Cohnella herbarum: one gene and its partner. Each later gene encodes a partner of the first gene's protein in a complex. Links are inferred from orthologs where the notes say so. Each region holds a gene or a part of one and is shown on either strand. Other genes may lie near its edges. The genes, in order: accB and accD.

Region 1 (8,702 bases):
CGGAACCGGTTAGATCGAGGATGTCGTCTTGAATCTGGAACGCCAACCCTACGTTCCGACCGAACAGTCCGAACGCTTCCAACTGCTTTTCGCTCGCTTCGGCCGCATGACCTCCGGCTCTAAGCGAGAATGCGATCAAATCGCTTGTTTTATGCAAATGGATGTTCTCCAATTGTTCAAGCGAAGTGACGCCCTGCTCTCCAAGCATATCGTCTACTTGACCGCCGACCATTCCGGATAATCCCGCATACTTGCTCAGCTCGGTAACAACGGAGAGAACGCGCTCCGGCGGTACTCCGTGCTTCAAGGCATCCGTAGCAACGTGGAAGGCGTGAGTAAGCAATCCGTCCCCGGCCAATATCGCCATTGCATCGCCGAAAACCTTGTGATTCGTTAGAATTCCGCGTCGGTAATCGTCGTTGTCCATCGCCGGCAGATCATCGTGAATAAGCGAGTAGGTGTGAATCATCTCTACCGCGCATGCGAACGGCATCGACTTTGCCGCCGATTGTTCGTCGCCCTTGACCGCTTCCGCGGCGGCAAGAACGAGAATAGGACGTAATCTCTTCCCTCCGGCAAGCAATGAATAATCCATCGCTTCAAGAAGCCTGACCGGAATAGACCCATCTTTAGCAAAAACCGATCGCAGCGCCGTTTCCACTAGATCCTTCTGCAACTGTAAATAAGTATGTATTTCTACCGAAGTCGTCACGTGAATACCCCTTTGCCTCCTGAAGCCTTAGGCTTCTTCTTTCGTCGCTACGAAAGGCTTGCGTTGAAATCCGCCATCGCCTTCCACTAACGTCTCGATGCGACGTTCAACCTGCTCGAGCTTCTGACCGCACAAGCGGGACAACGACATCCCTTCTTGAAACAGCTCGATGGCGGTTTCCAGCGGCACGTCTCCGCTCTCCAGCTTGGCAACGATCGTTTCCAGCGTTTCCATCGCCTGCTCGAAGGTTAAAGCGGGCGCTTCGCTTTCTTTAGCGGAATTACCCGCAGTACCGTTCTTAGCCATTGGTTCGCTCCTCCCCATGAATGCCCCAAACCTGGCAATCCAATTTGCCGTCCGTCAATCTTACGCGGATCAAGTCGCCCGGTTGCACCTCGTTAATCGTACGAACCAACGATTTCTCCTGCTCGTCATATACTAAGCTGTATCCGCGCGCCATTACCTTTAACGGGCTCAAAGCGTCCAAATGGCGAACGATCGAGCCGTACTGGCTTTGGCGCTGGCGAAGGATACCGTTCATGGCAAGCTCCAACCCTCTCGTCGCCGAGACGATCCTCTTGCGGGCGAACGCCGCCTGCTGATTCGGATTAACCGCGGACAATCTTCCTTTCAAACGCGATAATCGCTCCTGAGCGCGGGATTGTTCGGTTCGAATCCGATATTGCAGCCGGTCTCTTAGCCTGTCCAGGCGCTCCGCTTGAACGAGCAAGCTTCTCCTTGGCTGCGTGAAATACGGAGATCTCGCCGCATGCTGCCAACGTTCCCTTGCCCTGCCGAGCAAAGCGGACAGCGACTTCGTCATTCTCTGCTCCAGATGCACCAAGCCCATCATAAGCTCGCCCGTATGTCTTACGGCAAGCTCCGCGGCTGCCGTAGGCGTAGGCGCTCTTAGATCCGCCGCGAAATCGGAGATCGTGAAGTCGGTCTCATGGCCGACGGCGGAAATTACGGGGATTGCCGAAGCCCGAATCGCTCTTGCGACGGCCTCTTCGTTAAAAGCCCATAATTCTTCAAGCGATCCGCCTCCCCGTCCGACGATCAGTACGTCCGCTTCGCCATGCGCGTTCATCGCTTGGATCGCTTTGACGATCGACGGCGCTGCGCCTTTTCCTTGCACGGATACGGGATACAGCAATACGTGCACCCCGGGATTGCGACGCTCGAGCGTGATCAGAATATCCCGCACCGCCGCCCCTGTAGGCGAGGTAATTACGCCTACCGTACGCGGATAAGACGGCAATTGACGCTTAAGATGTTCAAGGAATAGGCCTTCCGAATCGAGTTTCCTCTTTAATTGCTCGAAAGCCAAATACAAGCTCCCGATGCCATCCGGTTGCATCGCCGTCGCGTAAAATTGATATTGCCCGTCTCTTTCGTATACGGAAACGCCGCCGCGCGCCAACACTTTCATTCCGTCCTTCGGAGCGAATGGAAGCCTGGCGTTATAGGAGGCGAACATGATGCATTTCAGTCTTGCGCCTTCGTCCTTCAGCGTAAAATACATATGGCCGCTGGAATGGAACGTAAAGTTGGATATTTCGCCTCTTAGCCAGATGTCTTGGAGTCCGGTGTCGCCTTCAAGCTTCATCTTAATGAGGCGGTTAATGTCGCGAATGCTTAACGCGCGCGCCGGGTCCATCGCTTGGCTCCTTCCTATCTCCTTGCTTGTTTAGCAGATTTAAGCGTATTCGCCATCAACATCGTAATCGTCATTGGACCGACTCCGCCAGGAACCGGCGTTATCCAACCGGCCACGTCGAGCACGTCGTCGTAATCTACATCTCCGCAGAGCTTACCATCCGGCAACCGATTCACGCCTACGTCGATCACGACGGCTCCCGGCTTAACCCATTCCTTCTTCACGAGCTTAGGAACGCCTACTCCGACGACCAGGATATCCGCTTGGCGGGCAATCTCTGCAATGTTCGGAGTACGCGAATGGCAGATCGTAACGGTCGCGTTCTCTCGTAGCAGCAGCATTGCTACCGGCTTACCTACGATGTTGCTTCGACCGATGACCACCGCATGTTTACCAGCGGGGGAATTCCCCGTCCGCTTCAACAGCTCGATCACGCCCGACGGCGTGCAAGGCAACAAAGCGTCGTCGCCGATCATCAGGTTACCGACGCTTACCGGATGGAATCCGTCGACGTCTTTCTCAACAGAAATCGCGTCGATGATCGCTTTTTCTTCGATATGCTTCGGAAGAGGCAACTGGACGAGAATGCCATGAATGTTCTGTTGTTCGTTATATTTTCCGATTAGCGCAAGCAGCTCTTGTTGAGTCGTCTCCGCCGGAACCCGGATCACTTCGGAGTGATAGCCGAGCTGTTCGCAAGCTTTCGCCTTGTTCCTTACGTACACTTGCGAAGCTGCGTCCTCGCCGACTAGAATGACGACCAACCCCGGAGTAACGCCCTGCTGCTTCAATTGCTCGACTTCCTGAATCAATTCTTCGCGGATCGAATCCGATATTTGTTTTCCGTAGATGATTTGTGCGCTCACAGCTTGTCGCCCTCCTGCGATTGTTTGTCTTCTCTCTCTCTCAGCATGCGTCCAAGCACGCCGTTCACGAATTTCCCGTTCTCTTCTAAGCCGAAATGCTTCGCCAGCTCGATCGCTTCATTGATGACGACCTTAGGCGGAACGTCCTTGCGGAACATCATCTCGTATGCGGCCAAACGCAAAATTTGCCGATCAACCCTCGATAGGCGATCGACCTGCCAGCCCGTCAAATAAACGACGAGACTTTGATCAATAATCTCTTGGTTTTCCTTAACGCCTTGCACCAATTCGCGAGTGAATGCGTCGATGTGCTTCAGTTCGGCAACATCCGTACCGATCTCGTTGTCTTGACGCGCTTCCTCCATTACGATATTGACGGCCTCGTCGCCGGTCACGCCGTTCATCTCTATCTGGTACAAACTTTGTACCACGATTTCCCTTGCGAGTCTGCGCTTCATGTATCCTCCCGAATGCTTCTTATCGTTCAAGCTCTGTTACTTTTTATTATGATGCTTTTAGAGGTATCTTAACTTAAGCCAATAAAACAAAAAAACCCATGAGCATCTATTCCATCGGAAACTGCGGAGCCTGGCTTGCGCTCCGCCGTCCCTGCCTGGGCAAGAACATTCACAGGGATTATCGTGACCAAGGCCAACGGTCGGCGACCCAATCCGTCAATTTCTCGAACGGTAAGATCGGCCCGCGCCGTTCATCCTTATGTTTTCCAATCCAATAACCGATGCCAATGAGCAAAGCGCAGAAGAGCATATCCCAGAAACCGCTAAACAAATAAATGATGCCGAACAGTAGACCTGCCGCAATCCCCGAGATTCTTCCCCCGTAGGATTCCCACCAGACTTTCCACATAGGCGGTTCTCCCCCCTATTCTACACGGCTCTTAAAAGTAGTTGGCGCTTGAGTCACGTTCGCGATGAATACGGAAACTTCCGCGACCGGAATACCCGTCGCCTCTTCGATCTGCTGAGATACCGTGCGCTGCATCTCTTCGGACATCGTCGGAATGGAGCCTTCTCCGTCTACGAATGCCCTGATCAGAATACCCAGTCCCGCTTCGGATACTCTGACTCTAGCGCGCAAGTCTTTAACGCCGCGCGTCCGGGAAGCGGCTTTAAGCGCCAGATTCTCGACCGTTTCAACCGAAATCCGAATGTCGCCGTGCTCCGTCCGCTGATTGATGGAAGGAGCGGAGTTGCTGTCGCGCCGGACGGAGACCACCAGGAATCTTACGCTGATCAGCAACAGGATGACCGCAACGCCGATGACGGAACCTTGTACTGCGCGTACGTCGCCGGTAAAGTCGGATACGACTTCTTTCAGCCAACTTTCCGAAAATCCGCCGCTAGCGGCGGCGATGGCAACAACCGCAACGATCCCTATTGCCAAGCTATAAAAGAATAGAAGCAGCCTGTCCAATACTTTAATCAACGTAAGAGCCTCCCTGTTCCCTTTTAAAGGTAGTTCGAAAAGTCATCTTTTGATCACGAGGTGAAGCAAGAAGCGGATTCGACATCGAATCTTGAATTCAGCCGGGCCTTCCGGTGCTCACGTAGGTTTTCCCTACGCTCCGCTCCTCTTTCCCTAGCTTCATCCAACCTTCTCGGTGCTGAAAACCTGACTTTTCGAACTTCATTTGAAGAGGTAGTTCGAAAAGTCATCTTTTGATCACGAGGTGAAGCAAGAAGCGGATTCGACATCGAATCTTGAATTCAGCCGGGCCTTCCGGTGCTCACGTAGGTTTTCCCTACGCTCCGCTCCTCTTTCCCTAGCTTCATCCAACCTTCTCGGTGCTGAAAACCTGACTTTTCGAACTTCATTTGAAGAGGTAGTTCGAAAAGTCATCTTTTGATCACGAGGTGAAGCAAGAAGCGGATTCGACATCGAATCTTGAATTCAGCCGGGCCTTCCGTGCACCTGTCTTAAATTGTACTCCATGAGTGCGAAAAAGGCCTCTGCGAGAGTTCCCTGAAGGAAATTCTCGTCAGAGGGCCGTCATCCGCAGACCGGAGGTTGTGCCGTTTGCCGCAAAAATCAGGTAGCGGTTACGACTTATCGGACACGTACATGGGATTCATCTTCTTCGGGCTTATCGGCCGTTTTGAAGTGAACGTCGTGAATATGTACGTTAACTTCTACTACATTCAGTCCGGTCATCGTCTCTATCGAGCGTTTGACATTACGTTGAATTTCGGATGAAATTTCCGGTATCCGGCGTCCGTATTGCACAATGATCGATACATCGACAGCCGCTTCGCGCTGACCGACTTCTACCTTCACGCCCTTCGACATGTTCTTGCGACCCAACATCTCGGCGATACCGGATGATAGTCCGCCGCTCATGCCCGCAACGCCTTCTACTTCTACCGTCGCTAGTCCGGCGATCACTTCGATAACTTCCGGAGCGATCTCAATGGTGCCCATGTCCGTCCGTTCGTAATCAGGGACAATCGTTTCCATGCGTAGTTCCACCTCCACATGCTCGGCACAAATCTAAGTAAGTCCGAGCATTCGCCTTCACTACTTATAAATATAGCATTCCCGGATTATTATGACAAACGCTTGGCCAGAAATAAATTCTAGAATCCATTTTCGGACGAAACTTCGCTATCCCCGTTGATGTCATGCTCTTCCAAAAACTTAATATCGAAAGTACCTTTGTTAAAGATCGGATGATTCATAAGCTTCAAATGGAAAGGGATCGTCGTCTTTACCCCGTCCACCATGAATTCGCTTAGCGCCCGTCTCGTTCTGGCAATCGCTTCTTCCCGAGTCGGCGCCCAAACGATCAGCTTGGCGATCATCGAATCGTAATGCGGTGAAATCACGTACTGCGGATAAGCGGCGCTATCCACGCGCACTCCGGGACCGCCCGGCGGCAAGTAGAAGCCGATGCGTCCGGCGGATGGCATGAAATTGCGCTCCGAATCTTCCGCGTTAATCCGGCATTCGATTGCCCAACCGTTGATCTTCACGTCTTCCTGCTTAAAGGAAAGCGGGGCACCTTCGGCGATGGCGATCATTTCTTTGATTAGATCGATACCCGTAATCATTTCCGTCACGGGATGCTCCACCTGAATACGGGTGTTCATCTCCATGAAGTAAAATTGGCCGTCCGGCCCGAGCAAATATTCGATCGTTCCCGCCCCGGAATAGTTCACCGCGCGGGCGGCTCTAACGGAAGCTTGGCCCATCCGATCGCGCAGTTCGGGCGTCATAATCGGGCAAGGCGCTTCCTCGACCAATTTCTGACGACGACGCTGCACGGAACAATCGCGCTCGCCGAGATGCGCCACGTTACCGTGTTTATCGGCGATGATTTGAATTTCGACGTGTTTCATTCCCGTCAGGAACTTCTCTAGATAGACGCCAGAATTGCCGAACGCCTTCTCCGCTTCTTGCTGCGCGGTCGTAATCTCGCGAACGAGCATTTCCTCGTTCTCCGCGATTCGGATACCGCGCCCGCCGCCGCCCGCCGTCGCTTTAATGATAACGGGGTAGCCGATCTCGCGGGCGACGCGAATCGCGTCGTCGAGATCTTCCAACAATCCGTCGGATCCGGGAATAACCGGAACGTCCGCATCCTTCATCGTTTGCTTGGCAACCGCTTTGTCTCCCATGCGGCTAATCGCAACAGACGAAGGACCGATAAACGCAATATTGCAAGTTTCGCAGATATCCGCGAAATCAGCATTTTCAGAAAGAAATCCGTAGCCCGGATGAATGGCGTCGCAATCCGTTAACGTTGCTACGCTCATAATGTTCGTTAAGTTCAAATAGCTATCCTTGGACGCCGTCGGTCCGATACAATACGCCTCGTCGGCCAAACGTACATGCAACGATTCACGGTCGGCTTCGGAATACACCGCCACCGCGGTAATTCCAAGTTCCCGGCACGCACGAATGATCCTCACCGCGATCTCGCCGCGGTTAGCAATCAAAATCTTATTAAATTTCAAGATGAAATCCTCCTCGGGATTATTCCGGCTTCACTAGGAATAGCGGTTGGCCGAATTCGACGAGCTGTCCGTTCTCCACGAGAATATCCACGATCTCGCCCTTCACTTCCGCTTCCAAAGGATTCATTAGCTTCATCGCCTCTAGAATACATACGACCGTTTTATCGGAAACTCGGTCGCCGATGTTCACGAATGAAGAAGCATCGGGCGATGGGGAACGATAGAAAGTGCCTACCATCGGTGATACGATGCGGTGAAGGTTGGAATCATCCGCAGCGACTGTTTTCGTTTCCGGTCCGGGTCCGTTAGCAACAACGGGTGCCTGAACGGTCGGCTGGCCTTGCGGCAGGTATGTATGAGAAAGGTGGGGCGTTTGCACGTTAACGACTTCCGTGCGTCCCGGTTTGCGAATCGACAGTCGCATTCCTTCGTTCTCAATTTCCAATTCGTGTACGGTTGTTTGGTCTACCAGTTTGATCAATTCTTTAATTTCGCTCAGCTTAAACATCTCGGTCACTCCTTGATTCGGGATTCCCCCGTCTAAAGAAAGCATGTTCGATCCCACAACGGAACTATTATACCATAATCGACCGAAATGGAAAGAGTTATGCCCTCAAAGGTAATCTCAGCGCGAATAGGGAACGGGGAGACTTCCGGAAAGTAGATTGGTCATCTACCTTCGGGATCGCCTCCCCGTTATGGCTCCTCACGTTCTTAGAACCTATTGTTGCACGTACTGTACGGTGACTCGTTCGGGAGATACGTCGAGCTCTTTCGTAGCCATGTCGATAATGTTGATGGCTTGCTTCTTCTCTAACTTCTCGCTAAGAACGATGACTTTGAAATTCGTGTCTTCCTCGGCGACGACCGCGTTCTCGTAGTCTTGCAGCAATTTTTCTTGCAGGCTAGTAATGCGGAGATCCGTTTCTTCCAAGCGGTTAAGCTCTTCGAACGCCGCGGATGCTTCTTCCGGGGTTGCCTTTGACGTTTTCGCGACGATCGCGGTAAGTTTCTCCGCCAGTTCGCTTGTTTTCGTCTGCTGCTCCAGTTGGATCTTGTCTAACAGTTCATTGCCTTTCGAGTTGTTGATCCCCTTAAGAACGGCTTCGTCTCCGGGTGAAAGACTTTCCGCGCCCGCCTCTTGCCCAGGGGACTCTTCGGAAGCGACTTCGCTTACCGTCCCATCCGCTTTCACTCCCGTCAGTTCATCCGTAAGGGAGTCGACTTGGGTGACGCTTATGCCTTCCGGATCGGCCGAAGAACTCACTTTGCCGTCATCGCCTAGTAGTTGCGATGCTTCCGTGCCGCTAGGCGTCGTAGGCGCATCTTCCGTAAATAGGTAATAGGCAGACAGGATTACCATTAAGCTAAGCATCGATACCAACCATATGGTTTGGCGTTTGTTGTTCATCTTTCCATTCCTCCCAAGATCGTATAATTTTGAATTCCAATCAAGTTTTACGCGGGACGACGGAAATCCGATGGATCGG
Region 2 (8,822 bases), 2.1 Mb from region 1 along the record:
CATTCGGTTCTTCCGATCTCGAACCAGTTCAAATAGTTCGCGTGGTATACGACCCCCATTTGATCGGTTTCTTGGTACCGTACCCGCATCGGATGCAGAAACCATCTTCCCATTCGATTACCTCCCCTTAGCTAGGTTTAATACGACATCCGGATATAAAGATTCCCCACAGCTCCGCTGCGGGGAATCGACAACTATTAAACCGATTTCTCGGTAAATTACATAACTCTTGCTTGACCGGAGTAAATGACGCCGTGCTCCGCGTACAAGGTAACTTCCATGCCGTCAGCAAGCAGCTTAATCGCATCGTTGACGCCAACGATAACCGGGATACCCAGGTTAAGGCCGACTACCGCCGCGTGGCAAGTAATGCCGCCGCATTCCGTAATAACTGCAGCTGCTTTCTCGAAAGCAGGCATGTATTCTTTATCGGTCGAAGGCGCAACGAGGATCGCTCCCCTCGTCATCTTACGAATGGCCTCTTCAGGCGTATTCGCGATCACGATTTTGCCGGTAGCGCTTTGCGATCCGATCCCTTGACCTTGCGCGATCAGTTCGCCGACGTTGTGAATTTTGATCAGGTTCGTCGTTCCGGAACGTCCGACAGGTACGCCTGCCGTAATAATGATCGTATCGCCAAGTTGAACGAGCCCTGTATCCATAGCTCCTTTAACCGCGATTTCGAACATTTCGTCCGTCGTTGCCGCGGACACTCCTTTGACCGGAATGACGCCCCATACGAGCTGTAAGCGACGAAGCACTTGCTCGACCGGAGTTACGGCAATGATCTGGGATTTCGGTTTGTATTTGGAAATCATGCGAGCCGTGTAGCCGCTCTCCGTGGATGTGACGATCGCTTTCGCTTCGAGATCAAGAGCGGAGTTCGCCACGGCTTGGCTGATCGCTTCCGTAACGGAAGTTTGTTGGGCATTCGCTTGTTTGATGAAAATTTCGCGGTAATGCAACGCCGATTCCGCGCGCTCGGCGATACGGGACATCGTCAATACAGATTCGACTGGATATTTGCCCGCGGCCGTCTCGCCGGATAACATGATCGCGTCCGTGCCGTCGAAGATAGCGTTCGCCACGTCGGAAGCTTCGGCGCGCGTCGGACGAGGATTGCGTTGCATGGAATCGAGCATTTGCGTTGCGGTAATTACCGGTTTACCCGCGCGGTTACATTTCTCGATCATCAGCTTCTGAACGAGAGGAACTTCTTCGGCCGGGATTTCTACGCCGAGATCTCCGCGAGCAACCATAAGCCCATCCGAAACTTCAAGAATTTCGTCCAGGTTGTCTACACCTTGTTGATTCTCGATCTTGGAAATGATTTGAATGTGGCGAGCGTCATGACGCTCCAGAAGCTCGCGGATTTCCAGAACGTCGCTTGCGCGGCGCACGAACGATGCCGCGATGAAATCCACGCCCATCTCGATTCCGAATTTGATATCGCCGATATCTTTTTCCGTAAGACCCGGCATCGAGATAGCTACACCCGGTACGTTTACGCCTTTTTTGCTTTTGATTTGGCCGCTGTTGACGATTTGGCACTTGATTTCGGTGCCTTGAATGTCAACGACCGTCATTCCGATCAAACCGTCGTCGATCAGAATCGTCGAACCTACGCGAACGTCACCCGGCAATTCCTTGTAAGTAATCGGAACGCGATTAATATCGCCCAAGATCTCTTCGGTCGTCAAGGTAATGTATTCCCCTTGAACGAGCTCGATCGGCTCTTCTTTCAATTTGCCAAGACGGATTTCCGGTCCTTTGGTATCGAGTAGAATCGCTACCGTTTTGTTCAATTCTTGGCAAGCTTGGCGAATCGCTTTCATCCGGTTGCCGTGCTCCTCGAAGTCTCCGTGCGAGAAGTTCAAGCGGGCAACGTTCATGCCGGCGGTAATTAATTTTTTCGTATTTTCCAGCGACTCGCTGGATGGCCCGATCGTACAGACGATTTTCGTTTTACGCATGATTTCTTTTTCCTCCGTTTATCTATCCATGTTCGCATTTATATGAGCTATTCAAGCTCAGCGGTACCGAAACGCCCGACTTTACGGAACTTCTGGTACCGGTCTTCCCTTAATTGATCCGGCGTCATCTGCAATAGTTCTTGCAAATGGCGCCATAACGCGTCTTTGATCGCTTCCGACTGCATTTCTTTATCGCGATGAGCGCCGCCCTGCGGCTCCGGAATAATATCTTCGATGATGCCGAACTCGAGCAAATGTTTGGCGGTTATTTTCATTGCTTCCGCTGCTTCATCCGCTTTGGAGGCATCTTTCCACAGGATCGACGCGGCTCCGTTCGGCGAAATGGCCGAATAAATCGCGTTCTCCAGCATGAGCACCCGATTGCCGACGCCAAGCGCCAATGCTCCGCCGCTTCCGCCTTCTCCGATGACGACGCAGATGATCGGCACGCCGAACTTCGCCATCTCGATCAAATTACGGGCGATCGCTTCCGATTGATTGCGTTCCTCGGCGGTGTTGCCGGGATACGCGCCCTTCGTGTCGATGAACGTAATGATCGGACGACCGAATTTATTCGCCTGCTGCATGAAACGCAGCGCTTTGCGGAAGCCCTCCGGATGGGGACTGCCGAAGAAACGCTGGATGTTGTCCTTAGTATCTTTCCCTCGTTGGTGGCCGACAATCGTAACCGGAATGCCGTTAAGCTTAGCCAGTCCTCCGACGATAGCCAAATCGTCGGCGAATACCCGGTCCCCGTGCAGCTCGATAAAATCCGTAAAAACGAGATTTATGTAATCAAGAGACGTCGGACGCTGGTGATGACGAGCCATGTGCATGATCTGAGCCGCGCTCATATTCGTGTAGATCTCATCTTCAAGCTGCTTGTACCGCTCTTCGAGCCGTCCGATTTCATCCGTGAAGTCGATTTCCTTCTCGGCTCCGAAATGCTTGAGTTCATCTATTTTTTTGCGTAGTTCGACAAGCGGCCTCTCAAAGGGCAGTTCACTGGACATCGGCCAGCTCTCCTTTCCCCGCATGCATATCTAGAAGTTTGGTCAGCAACGTTTTCATTTCCTTACGGTGCACGACTTTGTCCAATTGGCCATGCTTCAGGTTGAATTCGGCCGTTTGGAAGTTATCGGGCAGCTTCTGGCGAATCGTCTGTTCGATGACGATCCGTCCGGCAAACCCGACGATCGCGCCCGGCTCGGCCAAATTAAAGTCGCCAAGGCTCGCAAAACTCGCGGATACGCCGCCAAGCGTAGGATCCGTGAATATGGAAATGAATAACCCGCCTTGCTCTTGAAACTTAGCAAGCGCAGCGCTAGTTTTGGCCATTTGCATCAAACTTAGAATACTCTCTTGCATCCGGGCTCCGCCGGAAGTCGAGAAAAAGACGAGAGGAAGTTTCTTCTCCGTAGCCTTCTCGATTGCGCGTGTGACCTTCTCCCCAACGACCGAACCCATGCTGCCGCTGAAGAAATCGAAGCTCATAACGCCGATGACGACCGGAAATCCTCCGATTTCGCCTTCGCCGGTAACGACCGCATCCTTCAGACCGGAGCTTGCTTTCTGTTGCTCGAGCTTCGACGCATAACCGGGAAAGTTCAACGGATCTTCAGAGATCAGGTTTTCGTCAATCTCAAAAAGACGCCCCTCATCGAGCGTCATAGCGATGCGCTCCCAGGCGTTCAATCGATAGTGGTGTCCGCAACCGGAACACACCTTAAGATTTTTCTCCAGTTCCTTGCTGAGCTGGATTTGACCGCATTTCGGGCATCGATTCATTAGCCCTTCGGGAATATCCCTTTTCGTACGCTCCGAAGGAACGACGGCGTATTTTTTCTTTTGAAATAAATCCTTGAACACATCGACACCTCACAAGCGATATATGGGGACCGTCAAGCTTTGGGTATCGTACTGAATTACAGGTGCAGAATGCTGCCTAATACCTCTTGCACTTCCCGCACTTCTCCAGATGGGACCAATATTTCGTACTGCGGTTTGGTAAGGTTAATGGGGCGTACCTGTACGAGAAATCCTTCATCCGTCAGACGCTTCTGAATCCGTTCGGCGATCTTAGCGGTCGGTGCGATGTAGATGACCGTCCACATGAAGCGGTACCCCCAATTTCTTAGTCGTTCAATGAATGAAAAGATAAACTACGAGTTCAAAAAGTCAGGTAAACCTGTCGCTAACGATCGAAGACTTTTCGAACAACCTCTTAAGCAATAAAGAAATCATAGCACAGATGCCGCAACACTAGCAACCAAACAACGGCAGTTTCCCTAGCGCCGACGGATTAGAACGAACGATTGCGACTAATCGCGCTTTAACGGAAGCCATTGCAGAACGCGCTCTATTTGACGATCCCAACATCCCCATTCGTGCGTACCCGGCTCCTCTACGTGAGTAGCGTTTATTTGCAACTTTCGGAGATGATCGCGGAATCTGACGTTGTCATCATATAGGAAATCTTCGGTGCCGCAGTACTGATAGAGCATCGGAATGTCTTGTCTGTCCGCCGCGCGTTCCGCAAGCGCGAACAAGTCCGCGGACGACCCCTTAACGGCCGCAGGATCGCTGAATACGTTGCTGATGTCACCGCCGAACCCTTCAGTCGCAAGTCGATTTACGTCCACCGCTCCGGACAAACTGGCCGCAGCTGCATACCGTTCCGGAAATGACAAACCGAGCTTCAAAGCACCGTATCCGCCCATGGATAACCCGGCCACGAAATTGTCCTCGCGCTCGGAAGATAACGGAAAGAACGAACGAGCAATCTTTGGCAGCTCTTCGCTGACGAAAGTCCAATACTTCGCGCCATGGCTCATATCGGCATAGAAACTTCTATTGACCGCAGGCATAACGACCGCGATGCCGTGTTGGTCGGCATAACGCTCTATGGAGGTGCGTCGGCACCAGATCGTATGGTTGTCGGACAGTCCGTGCAGCAGGTACAGCGTCTGAAACGGTCTTTCCAATTTTCCTTGAGGCAGGATTACGTTCATTGAAGCGGAAATCTCGAGCGATTCCGAAATAAACTCGCATTGTAGCAACGCCACTGTTCATCCACCCTTTCGTTTGTATGTTTTATTTTAGCAGAATCCACGATGGGGAGGAACAGAAAACGAGCATGTAGCATGCATATCTCGTCGTTACGTTCATTTTGGACTGCTGCAGCTTCATTCGAGCTTTTTTTACGGCTGCCACAGCCGCTAGAGCGCCATATCATCCCCCGGCGGCCGCAACCGATAGGATAACGCGCTCAGCCTGTGAATCTGCTTGTTCCAATTGGAACTTCAGGTCACAGGCTGAGTTTTCGACTTTGGAAGTTTGTGAACAAACCCGTGCCTTATCGAAAGTGGTCTTGCGTTCAAGCGAATAAGACGTTAACGGAACTCAGTTCCTCTATCGCACTTATCGCTACCAAACTCGTACATCATAACGGAATGCAGATCCTTTATTTGCGCAATAAAACCTGTTTTTACTCTAGTTAATAAGATTTAAAGGAACGCAGTTCCTTTACCATAAAGACAGACGGGGGAATCAATCCAAATAGAGGAACGGCGTTCCGCTAAGGTGTTCCCAACCCTACACGACCGATGATTCCACGCCGTCAACGACAAAAACAAAATTTTCAACCGAATCTTCAAACCGGTCGGCCACCCGTTGGCAACCGCTGGCGCCCGCTTCCGGTGTCCCGAATCACGTTGTTCTCGAACCGATTGTCCAGGGAATAGCCTTCCGCGTAAATTCCGTAACCTTCGGCATCCGAGCCGTTATTCTCGATCGCGTTGCCGCTCCACTCCGCCGACTTTAATCTCGCGTTCCTTTTCAGCTCTCAAAGTCATACCGTATCTTCCCCTATCGCTTCTACTCTTTTCTCGACCGGATCGAGCTCCGGCAATTCCGAATACGGGCGATCCAGATAGAAATAAGCGCAGCTCGACCAATCGTCCCGCCTCTCGAAGTTACCATAATCCGGCACCTCCGAGCCGTTGCCAAACGAGATCGTCCTGTGCCCTTCTCCCGCCAACATAACAGTTGCGTTCGCTTGGCGCATAACCTCTATCGTTCTTGGTTCCCAATAGCCGATTTGCTGCATCGTCACGCGAATATCCTCTTGAAAATAAACCGGATCCGGCACATGGTAGCGATAGAAACAAAATTCCAGCCTCTCTTTATCCGCGACATGACAGCCCTGATATAGATGACCGAACCGCCCCTGCTCCCAGCCTGTTCCGATATAATCCTCGGTCCCGGTACTGCACAAAGTGGGATAAGAATCGTCCCCGTCCAAGTAGATTTTGCATTCTCCTTCTCCCCACCAAGTGAGTCCATAGGTTACGGCATCCGGCTTGACGCCGATGTTCGCCCCGAGAAACCGTCCTCTACCGTGCAATCGCGGAACAATCTCGTAATCTTCCCTCAATACGGTAGGACGCTCCCGGCGGAAATGGGCGTGGAAGTAGAGCGCGTCTTCGCCGTGACGATCCCCTACCGTATAATCGATGTCGTAGAAAAACATTCCCAAATCCGTATCGCCTTCGTTGGTCAACGTCACCTTCATTCCGGTACGAAAGGGCATGGGAACGAAACAATTAAAGCTGCGACCTTCCGGACTGCTGAAGAGGGACGACTGGAATGCCGCCATCCTGCCGAGCCCCGTTCCGAAAAAATCTCCGAGCGGAGCGCTAGCGGCCGCTTTCTCCGCCCCGTCCCAATAGAATTCCAAGCGAAGCGAGCGCAGCATTCGCGGGCTGCGGTCGTTTAACGTCACCCAGATTCGGCGAATCATCCCGCTTACCCCATCCTCCCGCGCAAGAACGACCTCCTCCTTAGCCTTAATCGAAAGGCAAGGCGAGCCTTTCCTCCCTCCCTTCGCCATAGCCGCGATGCCTTTGCCTCCCGTTCGATTCTCGGGCGACGCCCAGCGCGTTTCTACTCCGCGCGGCATCGCGTACAACGGTTCCCGCATGTCGATCTCCCCTTATGTTTTTCTCTCGTGTCCCCGCAAGGTTGTGCCGCCGCCGAGCTCCTGCCCCGAATCCGCTTGATCGAGCAAAGATTCTCCATAATGATCCGTCAGTCTCATGTAGCTTTCCGCCGCTGCTCCGTTGCCCCAATCGAATATCGTAAAATCTCCCATGTAATCGTCTTCGGCATGCGTTCTTCCGCCGTGCCCGTAATTTTCCATCATAAACCCGTAATCCCGTTCCCCGAAAAAAGGCCATGCCTGCTCCCACCGGGCTTTGACCTCGGGATTTTCCGGACAATACATCAACACGAACGAAGCGCGCATAGCCGCTATGCCGCGTTGAACGTATTCCTCCACGCCAAGTTCCTTTCCATAGCGAAGGATAATTTCGGCGAACAGACTCTGGCGAGAGTCGTTCCATTCCCCGTCGACGTTCATCACCCCGAAACCGCCAAGCGCCGGTACGAAAATGTACGGAGGCTGCCAGGAGGCTTGCGTCATCAGCATTTCGTCCAAACAACGGCGTCCGAGCTGAAGATAAGCAGAATCCCGAGTCGTCAAATAACATTCCAACAGCGCTTCCGCCGTCCAGAACATCGAGAAATTACATTGCTTGTACATGTTGTTCCGTTCTGCTTTGCGTCCAAGCAGATGATCATGACCGTACGAAGAGCAAGAATAGTACGTTTCGAAATCTTCCCAGCGCCCCTCCGGCACAATACGTTCGGTTACGGCCTTCATAGCCAGCAATGCCGAGTCGAGGAAGGTTTCCCTCTTCGTTAATTCGTATAACTTAAGCAGGAACGTAACGGACATCGATGTCTCCGGACTATCGTCCAGAATGCCGCAAGGCTTTAAGGTTACGGGATCGATCCAGCCAGGGAAAAACCCGCGTTCGTCTTGCAACGGAAGCAGAGCCTCCGCATAGGACGCCGCGTAATCGATTAACCGCGCATCCGTTTCCAACTCGTCATGCCACCTCAACATGAGCAAAGCCGTCCAACTCATATCGAGAATATGGTATGGCGACTCCTTGGCGCTCCGCGTAAAAGGATTACGGTTCGAATTGCCCCAATATTTCGTATCCCAGCCCCGGGAGCGATTGATCCGCGTCCCGTTCTCTTCGAATGCGTCCATCTCGGTCGCGATCACGCTCGGGAATAACCCTCCCCGTTGAGGCGCGGCTAGAGCCAGTTCCTTCGCAAGCATCGCGCGGCGGACGTATTCGTCGTTGCCGATCCGCTTGCCATAACGATATAACCCTTGAGCCGAACGAAGGGAACTGAACCAAGCCTGGTTCCATATCGAACGAAATTCCCGCTCGCTTGCGACGCCGGGGTAGTTAGGACTTTGTTGCACGTTAACGATGAACGCCGGAGCTCCGACGTCCCGTCCTTCCAGCTCGAACTGCTGCCAGACGGCGTGTTCCCACCGTCGAAACGCCCATTCATAGGCATGCTGCACGTACGGCTCCAGCGATCCTGCCAACGGCTGGCCCGCGGCATATAACCTACCGCCCCATCCGTTCCATAGAAAATCGAGTACGCCGCGCCAAGGATTCGCGATTTGCTCCTGATCGGCGGTTATCGCCAAATAAAACCCGAACTCCAGCGCTCCGCTAGGGAACTCCGTTCCCGGTTTGCGAACGTAGAGCACATGCTCCCTTACTTCCGTCGCGGATAACCCAAGCACCAATTCGTTACGCGGAGCATTAAGGTCCATATACCACCTTGGCTCCTTCGCGTCCCCGGATGCAGACTTAAGAGGCATTGCCATCATGGCATCCAGATCGGGAATCATCGTAATCATCCGCTGGCCGTCATGAGCGATCAAAGCAGGCGAACGAAACGAATGTTGGTCGACGACAT

What was found.
Region 2: the proteins of accB (region 1) and accD are in contact, whole or in part, in a solved structure (PDB 8UXZ), measured with the Escherichia coli proteins. The link is inferred for Cohnella herbarum from one-to-one orthologs.

Annotation. Positions count from the first base shown.
Region 1 is NZ_CP051680.1:796,785-805,486, reverse strand. What follows is about bases 5,977-8,702. They hold accB (acetyl-CoA carboxylase biotin carboxyl carrier protein), read right to left. Parts: upstream 7,721-8,702; coding sequence 7,232-7,720; downstream 5,977-7,231. Other genes in these bases: spoIIIAG (stage III sporulation protein AG), read right to left, coding at 8,664-8,702; HH215_RS03240 (SpoIIIAH-like family protein), read right to left, coding at 7,934-8,623; accC (acetyl-CoA carboxylase biotin carboxylase subunit), read right to left, coding at 5,977-7,212. Outside these bases: HH215_RS03290 (polyprenyl synthetase family protein), read right to left, coding at 1-712; xseB (exodeoxyribonuclease VII small subunit), read right to left, coding at 740-1,018; xseA (exodeoxyribonuclease VII large subunit), read right to left, coding at 1,011-2,372; bifunctional methylenetetrahydrofolate dehydrogenase/methenyltetrahydrofolate cyclohydrolase FolD, read right to left, coding at 2,387-3,238; transcription antitermination factor NusB, read right to left, coding at 3,235-3,696; HH215_RS03265 (DUF2273 domain-containing protein), read right to left, coding at 3,875-4,105; alkaline shock response membrane anchor protein AmaP, read right to left, coding at 4,121-4,684; HH215_RS03255 (Asp23/Gls24 family envelope stress response protein), read right to left, coding at 5,306-5,713; more of accC, read right to left, coding at 5,833-5,976. UniProt on the Escherichia coli protein: This protein is a component of the acetyl coenzyme A carboxylase complex; first, biotin carboxylase catalyzes the carboxylation of the carrier protein and then the transcarboxylase transfers the carboxyl group to form malonyl-CoA.
Region 2 is NZ_CP051680.1:2,853,630-2,862,451, forward strand. Bases 1,910-4,755 are described here. They hold accD (acetyl-CoA carboxylase, carboxyltransferase subunit beta), read right to left. Parts: upstream 3,843-4,755; coding sequence 2,976-3,842; downstream 1,910-2,975. Other genes in these bases: pyk (pyruvate kinase), read right to left, coding at 1,910-1,973; HH215_RS12750 (acetyl-CoA carboxylase carboxyltransferase subunit alpha), read right to left, coding at 2,021-2,986; HH215_RS12760 (glutamate decarboxylase), read right to left, coding at 3,899-4,087; HH215_RS12765 (alpha/beta hydrolase), read right to left, coding at 4,295-4,755. In the rest of the region: HH215_RS12740 (acyl-CoA thioesterase), read right to left, coding at 1-113; more of pyk, read right to left, coding at 219-1,909; more of HH215_RS12765, read right to left, coding at 4,756-5,038; HH215_RS12770 (glycoside hydrolase family 172 protein), read right to left, coding at 5,824-6,954; HH215_RS12775 (hypothetical protein), read right to left, coding at 6,967-8,822.